Regions from separate parts of the Paenibacillus oryziterrae genome, predicted to be linked through region 4. Evidence: predicted binding sites of a transcription regulator. Region 4 holds the regulator's gene; each other region holds the start of a gene.
What was found. The regulator Rex, encoded in region 4, represses fermentation and respiration genes when NADH is low (regulators of the CRP and FNR family bind a similar motif). The targets are predictions, from matches to a motif close to TTGTGAAATATTTCACAA.
Positions count from the first base shown of each region.

Region 1 (3,189 bases), on a different contig from region 4:
TGCAATTCCCTAAATCCGCAGATTATTTCAAAGCGAATAAAATCGATTTCTGCTGCGGCGGAGCTAAACCGCTTGGTGAAGCTATCATTGAACGGGGGCTGGAGCAGGATGCAGTTCTGAGTGATCTGTATAAACTGCTTGAAGAGTATCCTGTTCTGGAGGAGGAAATGGTTTGGAATTCCGCGCCCTCCGCAGAGCTGATTAACCATATTGTTAACAAGCACCACCGCTATTTGCGTGAAGAGCTGCCGCTTATTGGCCAAAATGTAACCAAGGTCTTCCGTGTACATGGAGAAGATTCCCCGCATCTGGCAGAGCTGTACAAGCTGTTCCATCTTCTGAAAGAAGAGCTTCTGGAGCATACAGCCAAGGAAGAAGAAACGGAGTTTCCGAAGATTCTGAACTATATGGCCAGTCCAAGCGAAGAAGCACTCGCAGATCTGCGTGCAGGCCTGACCGATCTGGAAGGAGAGCATGATGCCGCCGGAGATATTTTGAAACAAATCCGCAAGATTACGGACGATTTCACTCCTCCAGCCCACGCTTGCACCACGTATCGCCTGACCTATGCGCGCCTTGAAGAGCTGGAAGGCATGACCTTTGAGCACGTGCATCTGGAGAATAACATTCTGTTCCCAAGATACCAGTAATTCACTGCTCTTGGATATAGAGCCCTATGGGGGCTCTTTTTTTCATGGGAATGGCTGAAGAATATTTGAGCATTAGGTCCTGCTTGGGGTATTCTAATAGTAGTGAATATTGGATACTACATAGGCCATGGGGATGGATTCTCTGCGGTTATAAATAAGGCGGTGCCGGAATGTCCACCAAGCTTTTGTGGCGGGGAATAGTAGGATTATTTATCATCATAGCAGTAAGCGGCTGTTCAGCCCGAACGGATTCCAATACTGTGGGGAACGCAGCGGCAGCTTCCGGAGGACCGTTTCTGTCATTTTATGTTGGAGACACCGAGTTTACCGGAGGGGCAGATAAGCTTCTAAGCGGAGCCTACAGAACAGGCATCACTTTACGTGATTTGCTGAGCAGCAGCGGGCTTGTTGAATTTGCCCAGGACGATAAGAGCATAGTCTCTGTTAACGGGGTGTCCTTTATGCAGGATATGGACTGGGAGCTTCAATTGGACGGAAAAAAACTGGAGCACGACGCATGGGATCATGTGGTAGATCCGGAGGATCACATCGGGCTGGTCGCATGGCCTTACGACAGCTCCAAGAACATACAATCGGTCATCTTATATGTGAACGGAGGAACAGAGCAACCGGAGATCAGTCACTCGTACATTATGCCTTTTACTGCGGATTCGTCAGTACGAAGCTTACTAGAAGAGTGTGGTTTCGTGAAGATATCCGAGGATAACAATAATGTGATAGAGGTTAAGGATTACGTCCTGCTTACGGATGAACAGTGGCGTGTGAAGGTTAACAAGAAGCTGCTCATGGAGAATGGAATGGATATGAAGCTTCGTCCCCAGGATGAAGTGGAGCTTGCTTTGACACTAAGATGAATAGTTACTCCATTGCCGGAATTTCCTCAGCAGCCCGCTGCGGGAATTCCGGCTTTTTGCTGCTTAGTGAAAGGTTTCACATTTATTGTGATTGCAATCACAAATGCAGTTCAAAATTGAAACGTATACTTTTCATAGATAAACAAGAAGAGATTCAATGAGCAGCAGTCCTAAGGAGGCACTTTAACCATGACATCGAATAAGGAAAAGCTAGTATTAATCGGCAACGGAATGGCAGGCGTAGGCACGATTGAACAGATTCTGAAGCTTGGTGGTTTATATGATATTACCGTGATCGGAAGCGAGCCTCACCCTAACTACAACCGGATTATGTTGTCTTATGTTCTTGAAGGCAGCAAAACTATGGAAGATATTGTTCTGAACAGCTTGAGTTGGTATGAGGACAATCACATTACTCTGCATCTCAATACGACAGTAACGCGAATCGATAGTGAGTCACAGCAAGTGATTACTGCGAACGGCCTCTCGATTCCATACGATAAAGTGATCATTGCCACCGGCTCCAATTCTTTTATCCTGCCTATACCAGGCAGCGACAAGGATGGTGTGGTAGGTTTCCGTGACATTGCGGATTGTGAGTCTATGCTGTCAGCGGCACAGCAGTATAAGAAGGCAGCTGTAATCGGCGGTGGGCTGCTGGGTCTGGAGGCTGCAAAAGGACTCGTGAATCTTGGAATGGACGTTACGGTAGTCCATCTGATGGAGGATTTGATGGAGCGGCAGCTGGACCGCAGCGCCTCCTCCATGCTTCAAGCTGAGCTTGAACGTCAAGGTGTGAAATTCGCTATGGGTAAGCAAACCGTGGAATTAACAGGTTCGCACCGGGTAGAAGGCTTGCGTTTCAGCGATGACAGCAGCCTGGAAGCCGAGTTCGTTGTGATGGCAGTGGGGATTAAGCCGAATGTGGCAGTAGCCAAAGACAGCGGCATCGAAGTGAACCGTGGAATCGTGGTCAATGATTACCTGCAGACCTCCATGGACAATGTGTATTCCGTAGGCGAATGCACCGAACACCGGGGAGTATGTTACGGCTTGGTAGCACCGCTGTTCGAGCAGGGAATGGTTCTGGCGAAACATCTGTGCGGAGTAGATTCGAATCCTTATGAAGGTTCTGTAGTTTCTACGAAGCTGAAGATTTCCGGAGTGGATGTATTCTCTGCCGGAGAATTCATTGAATCCTTTGAACATACTGTCATTTCCGCCAAAGATGAATGGAAGAGAACCTACAAGAAGATTTTGCTTAAAAACAACGTTATTGTCGGTGCGGTTCTCTTCGGGGACGTAACGGAATCGGCTAGCCTTCAAAAGCTGGTGAAGCAAGGGGCCGAAATGACGGACGAAATCTATGCAGAGGTTATGGGAACCGGCTGCTGCGGCAGCGGAGAGAAGAAGGGAATGTCTGTTGAAGCGATGGCGGACGAAGAGATCGTCTGCGGTTGCAACGGTGTAACTAAGAAGGCGATTGTGGATGCCGTTACTGAGAATGGCTTCACTACGGTAGATGAAATCAAAGCCTGCACAGGGGCTACCCGTTCCTGCGGCGGCTGTAAACCGGTGGTCGAGCAGATTCTGCAGTTTGTCCTCGGTGACAGCTTCCAGCAAAGTGAGAAACAGGGCATCTGCGGATGCACCTCGCTCAGCCG
Region 1 is NZ_JBGJZO010000007.1:161,944-165,132, forward strand. Features, by position in the region: gene ric (iron-sulfur cluster repair di-iron protein) at 1-650, shown strand, start outside; gene ACAN55_RS10635 (hypothetical protein) at 821-1,525, shown strand; gene nirB (nitrite reductase large subunit NirB) at 1,715-3,189, shown strand, end outside.
Region 1: the regulator Rex is predicted to act here: its motif matches at 1,590-1,607, upstream of nirB (nitrite reductase large subunit NirB).

Region 2 (3,189 bases), on a different contig from region 4:
GCAAATAGCTCCACGGGTAAGCGGATGCTCGGGGTTGCCTTCGACTTTCGTTATTCTTCCATCCTGTTTATGCACCAATAATCCGCATGTACACGGGCAATCCAGCGGACACACCGCCGGGAATACACCGCTGACATTGCCACTCATAGCGTGTCCTCCTTCGTTACCCTTGCCTTATTGTTAAGTATTTAAGTTCAGCTTATATAGTCATATTCTATAATTGACGGAGTTACCCGTAAAGAAATACCCGAATTTCAAATGATTCGTAAGCGAAATCCCCGGGTAATAATAAGCATGAAACACTCCCTATTGCATTCGCCGTGAACCCGATTTCGTTCCCCCGAGTCGGCTTCCCGGCGAATTCTGTTTGAGTGGGCAACTTACACTTTCTTGTACTTAAAAAAAGCACCCGCAGTCAGCCGAATGGCTGATGCAGGTGCTTTAAGGTTATATTCGTTTTAATTATGCGTGCTTCTTAACTCCGCTTACTCTGTTATCCACCGATTGAATGGAAGCTGGCTCTTTACGCAGATAAGCTGCCCAATAAGCTGCTCCGACAAAGATCGCTCCGCCAACCAGATTACCCAGCCATACCGGGATAAAGTTCATCATATACTGGCCCCAGGTGAAATGGCCTTCAAAGATAGCTGCAGGAATCAGGAACATATTAGCTACAACGTGCTGGAATCCGATAGCGACAAAAGCCATGGTCGGGAACCAGATGCCAAGAATTTTACCACTAAAGTTATCTGCTCCATAAGAGAGCCATACAGCCAGGGCCACCAGCCAGTTACAGCCAATCCCTGAGATAAACGCCTGGAGGAAAGAATCATCCAGTTTATGCTGTGCAATGGCGACCAATTTGTCCAAATAAGCTCCGTCCGCGGTCAGGCCCACAATGTGTCCAAAGAAATAAGCAACGAAGAGTGCTCCAGCCAGGTTACTGAGGGTAATCAGAACCAGGTTCTTAATCGTTTCCCAGAAGGTAATCTTTCTGGCGATAAAAGCGAGCGGCACAGCCATCATATTGCCTGTCAGCAGCTCTCCTCCTGCCAGAAGCACGAGAATCAGACCGAGCGGGAATATCGATGCCCCGATAAAGCCGGCAATGGAACCCCATTCTGCTGGTGCACTGGCGATTACACGGATATCAAGCAGAAATCCTAGCGAGATAAAAGCTCCTCCGAGAAAACCAAGAATCAGTACGGTGCTGAGCGGATTATGCGCTTTTTTAATACCATTTTCAACCGTAACTTCTGCAATTTGCTGCGGTTTATTGTAAGCCATTCTTTCGATCTCCTTCATATTACTTTAAATTTGTTCCTTTATGCCCATTGTAACGTGACTGGAATCACATTAACGTGACATTTATCACATTAGAGGAAACTAAGTGAAAATTTTCACTGTCGTGTCAAATTTACGGTTCTCCTATCCATTCAAGCCCCCTCAACTGCTTCATTGGAATGCTACTAAAATCACGGTTTTCTGCAAATAAAAAACCAGCTATTCCGCGAGCAGCAGAAACCGGCTGGTTTTTTATAGTTGATATTCCATTAAGTGATCTTTATACCGTTACCGGCTCTTTACGGGCCACTGTCTTCGGCAGTGCTTGAAGTCCAGCGGTATTCAGGAAATTCCAGGGCTTGTTATAGTGAGGCTGGAAGAAGAAGTCGATAAAGGCGAGCTGATCAACGGTCATGCCGTTCTGGATGCAGACCGACACCGTATTGATGGACTGCGTCAGATCCATCTTCGACATGATCTGTGCGCCGAGAATCCGGCGGGTGGTTCGTTCAAACACCACTTTCAGCAGTACCTGTTCAAAGGTAGGCATGAACTCAGGACGGTAGTTATCCGTGATGACCACGGATTCTGCATCGATTCCCTCGTGCTTGGCTGCTTCTTCCGTAAGTCCGGTACCCGCGATGTTGTCTTCGTATATTTTGATACCCGATGTACCTTGTGTGCCCATATAAGGAATGGTGTTCGACACAAGGTTCCGTGCGACCAGCGTTCCCATACGTACGGCATTGGTGGCCAGCGGAATGTAGGCATGTTTACCGGTTGGATTGTAATGGATAGCGCAGCTGTCCCCGGCGGCAAAAACATCCGGTGCGCTGGTCTGCATGTAATTATCCACAATGATAGCTCCATTAGGAAGCATATCTACCTGCCCCTTCAGCAGTTCGGTATTCGGGCGGAACCCGATACACAGGATAACCAGATCGGTTTCATGCTCCCCTTTGTCAGTAATAACCTTATTAACCTTACCATCCATTCCGGCAAAAGAGCTGACCTTCTCCCCGAGTGCAAGCTTGATACCATGATCCTGCAGAGACTGTTCAATCGGAGCGGTGAATTCTGCGTCCAGATATTTACTCAAGATCCGGTCTTCCGCGTCGATCAGCGTCACCTGCTTGCCGTTCATTTGAAACGCCTCCACCAGCTCCACACCGATATATCCGGCACCTACTACCGTGATATGATTCACCTTCTGCGCTTCTTCAATAATCGTATTGGAGTGGCTGTAATTCTTCGAGAGTAAAATACCCTGCAGATCCATCCCCTCAAGCTTCGGCACAATCGGCCATGAGCCTGTAGTCATGATCAGCTTGTCGTAAGTATCCTCAAATTCTTCACCGCTGTTCAGGTTCTTGGCGCGAAGAGTTTTGTTCTTGGTATCGATATTTGTAACTTCATGACGCATATTCGTCTTAACTCCAAGTTCAGCAAGCTTCTCCGGCGAAGAGTAGAACAGACCTTGAGGATCTTTAACGACTCCCCCGACATAAAGGGCAATACCGCAGGACAAGAAAGAAATATTATCATTACGCTCATACACCGTAATTTCAGCGTCAGGATACAACTGGGCAGTATTTACAATGGCAGCGGTTCCTGCATGGGTACATCCGATCACAGCAACTTTCATCATAGTTCCTCCTCATTTTGTGAAGCCTATATAAGACCGCAAATCCAACAATGTGATTTAATTCACTTTATATGCCCATTATATTGTGATATTTGTCACAATGCAAGCTGGATAAACTTTCTTCGCATATTGTTCACAATTTTAAATATTTCCCCAATGACTTTTCCTTTAGGACAACATTAGTTTTCCCTTGCTGGCTGACATTATGTCCGAGTTGAGCAGGAAGCAATAGGAAGACTCTGATCGCTACGAAGAAACGG
Region 2 is NZ_JBGJZO010000004.1:99,789-102,977, forward strand. Features, by position in the region: gene ACAN55_RS07105 (molybdopterin-containing oxidoreductase family protein) at 1-147, opposite strand, end outside; gene ACAN55_RS07110 (formate/nitrite transporter family protein) at 463-1,287, opposite strand; gene ACAN55_RS07115 (FAD-dependent oxidoreductase) at 1,565-2,929, opposite strand.
Region 2: the regulator Rex is predicted to act here: its motif matches at 1,360-1,377, upstream of ACAN55_RS07110 (formate/nitrite transporter family protein).

Region 3 (3,189 bases), on a different contig from region 4:
GGTGTAGTGAACTCCGGGACCGATTTGAATGGCGTAATAAGGTGCGCCTGACAGATCGTTGTCCATCCCTGTTGTTCTGCCGAATTCGGCATCCTTTTTACCTGCCACACTGCTGTTCCATGTACCCAGTGTCGCTTTTAATTGATCCGCAGGAACATTCATTTCTGCAGCCAGCGCCTCAATCGTGTCGGCTGTTTTGACAAAGCCCATTTTCTCATATTGCAGAACGGCTTTAACACGGGATTTCACGCCGGAATCAAATACAAGATACGCTGATTTCTCAGGAAGTGTATTGATTGCAGCGGTAACTTTATCGCGGGTATCCAGTTCATTGGTGAAACGGGTGCCTTCACTGGAAACAAGGATTGCACCTTCTCCGCGGACAGCTTCCCCGATCAGATAAGATTTCTCCTGTTGCACGGTCGGGTGAACCTGGATTTGATCCATATCAACCGTTGTTCCACCTACTTGTTCGATCATCCGGATTCCGTCGCCGGTGCTACCGATCTGGTTGGTGGTTACGTACCCCTTCAAATCAGGTCTTACTGCCTCAATCATTTCCTTATTGGCACCGAAGCCGCCGGTAGTTACAACGACTGCTTTGGCTTCAATCGTTTTCTCATCAGTTTGGTTGAACAACACTTTGACGCCGTTCACTGTGCCGTCTTTTTGCGTGATTTCCTTCACGTCGGCATTTACAAACAGAGGAATACCTTTTTCTTGCAGGTTCTTAACCAGACCTTTAACCAGATATTGTCCAACCGCAGAGCCATCTTCAGGACGGTGTGTCCGTTTCTCGTTCATTCCGCCTGTGATGGTGATATTGTTCAAACGGATGCCGATGGAATCCAGCCAATCAATGGCGCTCGCTGAATTATCAACGAAGAAACGGAGCATTTCTGTGTCGTTCGTATCATGTCCGCCTTTTAAGGTCTCTTCATAAAACAAATCATTGCTGTCTTCAATGCCTTGTTTCTTCTGGAACTTCGTCTCCGATGCATTCATCCCCGAAGAAGATTTGGTCGTATTCCCGCCGGCAACCGGCATTTTCTCGAGAATAACCGGATTCAAGCCTTTGGCTTTGGCTTCGAGTGCGGCCGACATACCAGCACCGCCACCACCGACAATGATGATATCATATTTATCTTTAAGCTGATCATACGGAGTATAGCTTGCTTCGGATGCTCCCGAAACGGCTTCTGTTTTAGTCTCAGTTCCCTTGCTCTTGTTCTCATTGCTGCTGTTACTGTTGCTGCTGTTACTGGTGCTGTTGCCGCATCCTGCGATAACGAGCATAAATGTAAGAACGAGAATAAGAGCAGCTGCTGCTTTATTTTTCATGTTAAACCCTTGCCCCCTTGTGCATATTTTCACAATTATCATAGCGGCAAAGGCAGTACTCTTGGAAGTTTACGTAATTAAAGAAAACGTTTTGTAACTAAAGTAACTCATAAATATTTAGTGATGATTTCAGGACCCTCTGGGGTAATGCTGTATTTATATAGCGGCCTGCCTATCGCACCATAGTTAATATCCATGGCAAGAATTCCGGCATCACTTAAAAAAGCGAGATATTTGCGCACGGAAATACGAGAAATCGGCGCAACAGCAGAAATCTCCTCCGTGGAAAAGGAGTTCCCGGGCAAATTCCGGATCAGCTCCCACAGCGTGAGCAGCGTCTTTCCCGTCAAGCCCTTAGGAAGCTCGGGGCCAGGTGCCGGGCCATCGTCCCTGCGGTGTCCGACCAGCTTGTCCAGCTCTTCCTGCGAAAGATACTCCCTGCGGCTCATCATGGAATACTGCTCGCGATAAGCGGTCAAAGCCTCCTGAAAGCGTGAGAATTCGAACGGCTTAATGAGGTAATCCACCGCACCGAATTGCAGCGCCTTACGGATGCTCGCCTGGTCGCTGGCTGCCGATATGATAATCACATCTACAGTAGAACCGGACTCACGGATGTCTGCCAGCAGCTTCAAGCCATTGGTATGCTGCATGTATATATCCAGCAGAACGAGATCCACCGAATCTTTACGGAGCAGTTCTTCCGCTTCATCTCCTGAGGCCGCCCAGCCTGCATATTCAAAACCTTCAACCTGCTCCACATAATGCCTGTTGAACTTCGCAACCATTGGATCATCTTCAACAATCAGCACTCGGATACTCATCCCGTGTCCTCCTTTGCAGCATAAGGCACAACGGCCTGAAAATGTGTGCCGGATTCCGGTCCGGTGATAAGCGTTAGCGTTCCGTTCAAATGGTCTACACTTCGCTTCACCAGATACAATCCGATTCCCCGGTTCGTACCTTTCGTAGAGAAGCCATGCGTGAAGATATGCTCGCGCAACCTCTCCGGAACTCCGCCGCCTGAATCCTTAACGGTACAAGTCAACTGACCCTGCTCAACTTGAAATGACAATCTGATTTCTTTGAGCGCCCTGTCCTGCAGCGCTTCGATGGCATTATCTAATAAATTGCCCACAATGGTTATCAGCTCGTGGGTTATTTCAGGGTAATCTTCATCCGCTTCAGGCAGGAAGCTGTCCTCCTCCAGAATTAGCTGCACTCCGGCTTCACGGGCTCTGCTCAGCTTGCCGAGCAGAAATCCGGCCATTACCGGGTCCTTCACCTTACGTGTAAGGGAGCCGATATCCTCGTTGTAATGACCCACCGTCTCTGAAACATACTCTACCAGTTCATCATGTAATCCCATATGCGACATTCCCATCACAACATGCAGTTTGTTCATGAATTCATGCGTTTGGGCGCGGAGCGCCTCCGCATACAAGCTGACCCCGGACAGGCGCTGCGCGAGCTGGACCATTTCCGTCTTGTCACGGAATGTGATTACCGCGCCGCTGATAACTTCGTTCACGTGGATGGGCAGGCTATTGGCCAGCAGGCTAATACCGTTCAGGCTGATCTCCTCATCTTGCAAGGCCTGACCTCCCTCCAGTACGTCTCCCAGCCGCAGGTCCGGCCAATAATCCCTGATATCCTGATCTTTGAGGAATCCGCTGCTGTGGGCTCCATACCTCAGCAGCCGTTCGGCTTCCTGGTTCATCAGCGTTATTCTGCCTTGGTCATCCACAGCGATAATTCCCTCTCGCGTGGACTGCAGCATCGCACTCCGTTCTTCCAGCAGTTCCGATATCTGTACAGGTTCCAGTCCGAACATCAGATTCTTAATCT
Region 3 is NZ_JBGJZO010000010.1:118,692-121,880, forward strand. Features, by position in the region: gene ACAN55_RS13095 (flavocytochrome c) at 1-1,341, opposite strand, end outside; gene ACAN55_RS13100 (response regulator) at 1,449-2,165, opposite strand; gene dcuS (DcuS/MalK family sensor histidine kinase) at 2,162-3,189, opposite strand, start outside.
Region 3: the regulator Rex is predicted to act here: its motif matches at 1,359-1,376, upstream of ACAN55_RS13095 (flavocytochrome c).

Region 4 (3,189 bases):
CGGCCACACTATCTGTTGATAAATCTTTTCAATTTATGATCGATAACCTGGGTCTGAATGAAGCTGCGGAAGAAGGCCGCCTTATGACGGTTCAGCTTCCCTCGCCGTTTCATTACCGGGAGCAAGCGTTATTAGTAATCCCAAGAGACTTCCCAAGTGTAAAAGGCAGTATTGGTGATGCACGCTTTGTTGATACACTGGTGCAATCGCTCGCAGAAGCTGCGGTAACCACGAAGGGAAGAATGCTGGTGTTGTTCACCTCGTACCGTATGCTCCGGCAGGTGTATGATCCTTTGAAGGAAGCGTTGTCTCTGCAGGACATCACCGTGCTGGGACAGGGCGTGGAAGGGGGAAGCAGAAGCAAGCTGATCCGCCGTTTTCAAGACAGCAGTGCTTCCGTACTTCTGGGTACCAGCAGCTTCTGGGAGGGAGTCGATATCCCCGGGGAAGCACTGACGTGTCTCGCGATTGTCAGACTGCCGTTTCAACCGCCTAACCATCCGCTTGCAGAGGCGAAATCGGAACTGCTGCAGGCACAGAAGAAGAATCCATTTATGAAGCTGTCGGTTCCGCAGGCGGTCATACGCTTTAAGCAGGGTTTTGGCCGTCTCGTGAGAACTGCGAAAGACCGGGGGATTGTAATTGTGTATGATACCCGGGTAATTGAGTCTTATTACGGTAAGTATTTCCTTTATTCCTTGCCAGGACCTAAAATGGAACATATGCGGACTGACCAGATGGTCCCGCGTATTGCCGAATGGCTGGAGGAGGGGGGCGTCTCCTAAACGCCCGATTTACACAATAAAATTACTCGCGGAACTTGAATCTCCGTTTATGCAGAATATAACCTTATAGGAGGAGAAAATATGAAATCGGATAAAATATCGGAGGCTGTTGTCCGCAGGTTGCCAATCTACCTGCGTTTTCTTAACGATCTCCACAAACGTGAAATCGCAACCGTCTCTTCTCAGGAGCTTGGACAAAAGCTGGATCTTAATCCAGCGCAAATCCGTAAGGATTTAGCCTATTTCGGTGATTTCGGAAGAAAAGGCATTGGTTATGATGTCAGCTACCTTATTGAAAAAATTCGGCATATCCTCAAGCTGGACCAGCAAATCAACGTGGCATTGGTTGGAGCCGGTAATCTGGGGCATGCGTTATCTAACTATAATGCCTATTTGAAGGACACCATGAAAATTACAGCAGTGTTCGATTCCTACGAGCCGAAGATTGGCGAGAAGATTAATAATTTGACTGTACAGCCAATGGAAGAACTGGGAAGTACCATACGTGCGCAAGGCATACGGATTGGTATTATCACTGTTCCTGAATCAGAGGCGCAGAATGTGGCGGATATCCTCGTGGATTCAGGCATTGAAGCTATTCTGAACTTCGCACCTGTTATTCTGAAGACCCCAGCGTCTATCCGGATTCATGCAGCAGATTTCACTACAGATTTGCAGAGCTTGGCTTATTATTTACAAGATGGAAAGGAAGAAGTTGAACATGGCGAATAAAACCTTTATCCGGAACGGAAGATTTACGGTTCCCGGAACAGACAAACCTGTCCTAAGCGGATATATGATTATAGAAAATGATCTGATCACTTACATAGGCGAAGAAGAACCTGATCATGAAGGTGCTGAAGTAGTAGACGGTAGCCGCCTGCTCTTTATGCCGGGCCTGGTAAATACACATGGACATGCAGCAATGTCATTGCTGAGAGGCTATGGGGACGATCTTGCATTGCAGGTATGGCTGCAGGAGAAAATGTGGCCGATGGAAGAAAAATTTACGGGTGACGATGTGTATTGGGGATCTTCATTGTCGATCTTAGAGATGCTTAAAGGCGGGACTACGACATTCCTCGATATGTATGACCATATGGATCGTGTCGCGGAAGCGGTCTCAACATCCGGAATCCGTGCCGTTCTGATGCGCGGTGTAATCGGACTCTGCCCTGAGGATGTACAGAACCACAAGCTAGCGGAAGCTATCGAGTTCGCCCGTACCTGGCATGGCAAAGCAGATGGCCGGATCACGTCGATGATTTCGCCACATGCACCATATACCTGCCCTCCGGAATTTTTCGTGAAATTTGTTCAGGCTGCTCATGATCTGGACCTCCCGATGCATACCCACATGTCGGAGACCCGTCGTGAAGTCGAGCAGAACGTGGCAGACTATGGCCTGCGTCCCGTAGCTCACCTGGAGAGCCTTGGCATGTTCACTCGCCCATCACTGGTAGCGCATGGTGTTCACCTCGAAGATGAGGAGATTGAAATTCTCGCCCGTTACAAGGTGGGAGTGTCCCACAATCCCGGCAGCAACCTGAAGCTTGCAAGCGGCATTGCGCGTGTAACCGACTTGCTTCGTGCAGGTGTGCCTGTATCGCTTGGAACGGATGGAGCGGCAAGCAACAATAACCTGGACATGTTCGAGGAAATGCGCCTGGCTGCGTTGATTCATAAAGGAATTAGCGGTGATCCTACCGCTGTCCCTGCTCCGCAGGCATTGCAGCTTGCTACCGAGTATGGCGCGAGTTCGCTTTTCTTGAACAATGTGGGAAGACTTGCTCCCGGAATGAAAGCTGACTTTATAGCAATTGATATTGATCAGCCCCATCTGCTTCCGCATACCGATCTGCTGTCTCATGCGGTATATTCAGCAAGTGCAAAGGATGTTGCGCATGTGTGGGTGAACGGCCGCCAGGTTGTGAAGAACGGTGCTTGCCTGACTCTTGATGAGGAAATGATCCGCCGGAAAGCCCAGGAATCGTTCGAGGGCCTGCTGAAGCGGTAAGATACGTGTAATTTTAACGAGAAAGGAAGCTGAACCTTGAGGAAGAGGAGAAAATGGATCCTGCTGGGGTTTGGCGTGGCGCTGCTCCTTCTGTTTGTACTAAGCCGTTTCTATGCCTTCATTATGGATGACCAATGGGAGGAGCAGAGCCTAGCGATGAAAGCCGCCTACAGCTTGACGGATCTGACTGAGGTCGATAAGGTGCAAAAATCCGTTTGGGATGAGAACTCGATCTTTTGGGTGCTGACAGGCAAGGACAAGGCAGGGACGGGCATGATGGTCTGGGTCCGCTTTACTGTCGATGGCAAGGTAGCTGAAGGGAACGGTGCGGTATATGGAATGCCGGTAAGCAGCGGTACCTCGGAGAAAAAGATTAGATCAATTATT
Region 4 is NZ_JBGJZO010000003.1:211,209-214,397, forward strand. Features, by position in the region: gene dinG (ATP-dependent DNA helicase DinG) at 1-785, shown strand, start outside; gene ACAN55_RS05680 (redox-sensing transcriptional repressor Rex) at 867-1,517, shown strand; gene ACAN55_RS05685 (amidohydrolase) at 1,507-2,802, shown strand; gene ACAN55_RS05690 (cell wall elongation regulator TseB-like domain-containing protein) at 2,839-3,189, shown strand, end outside.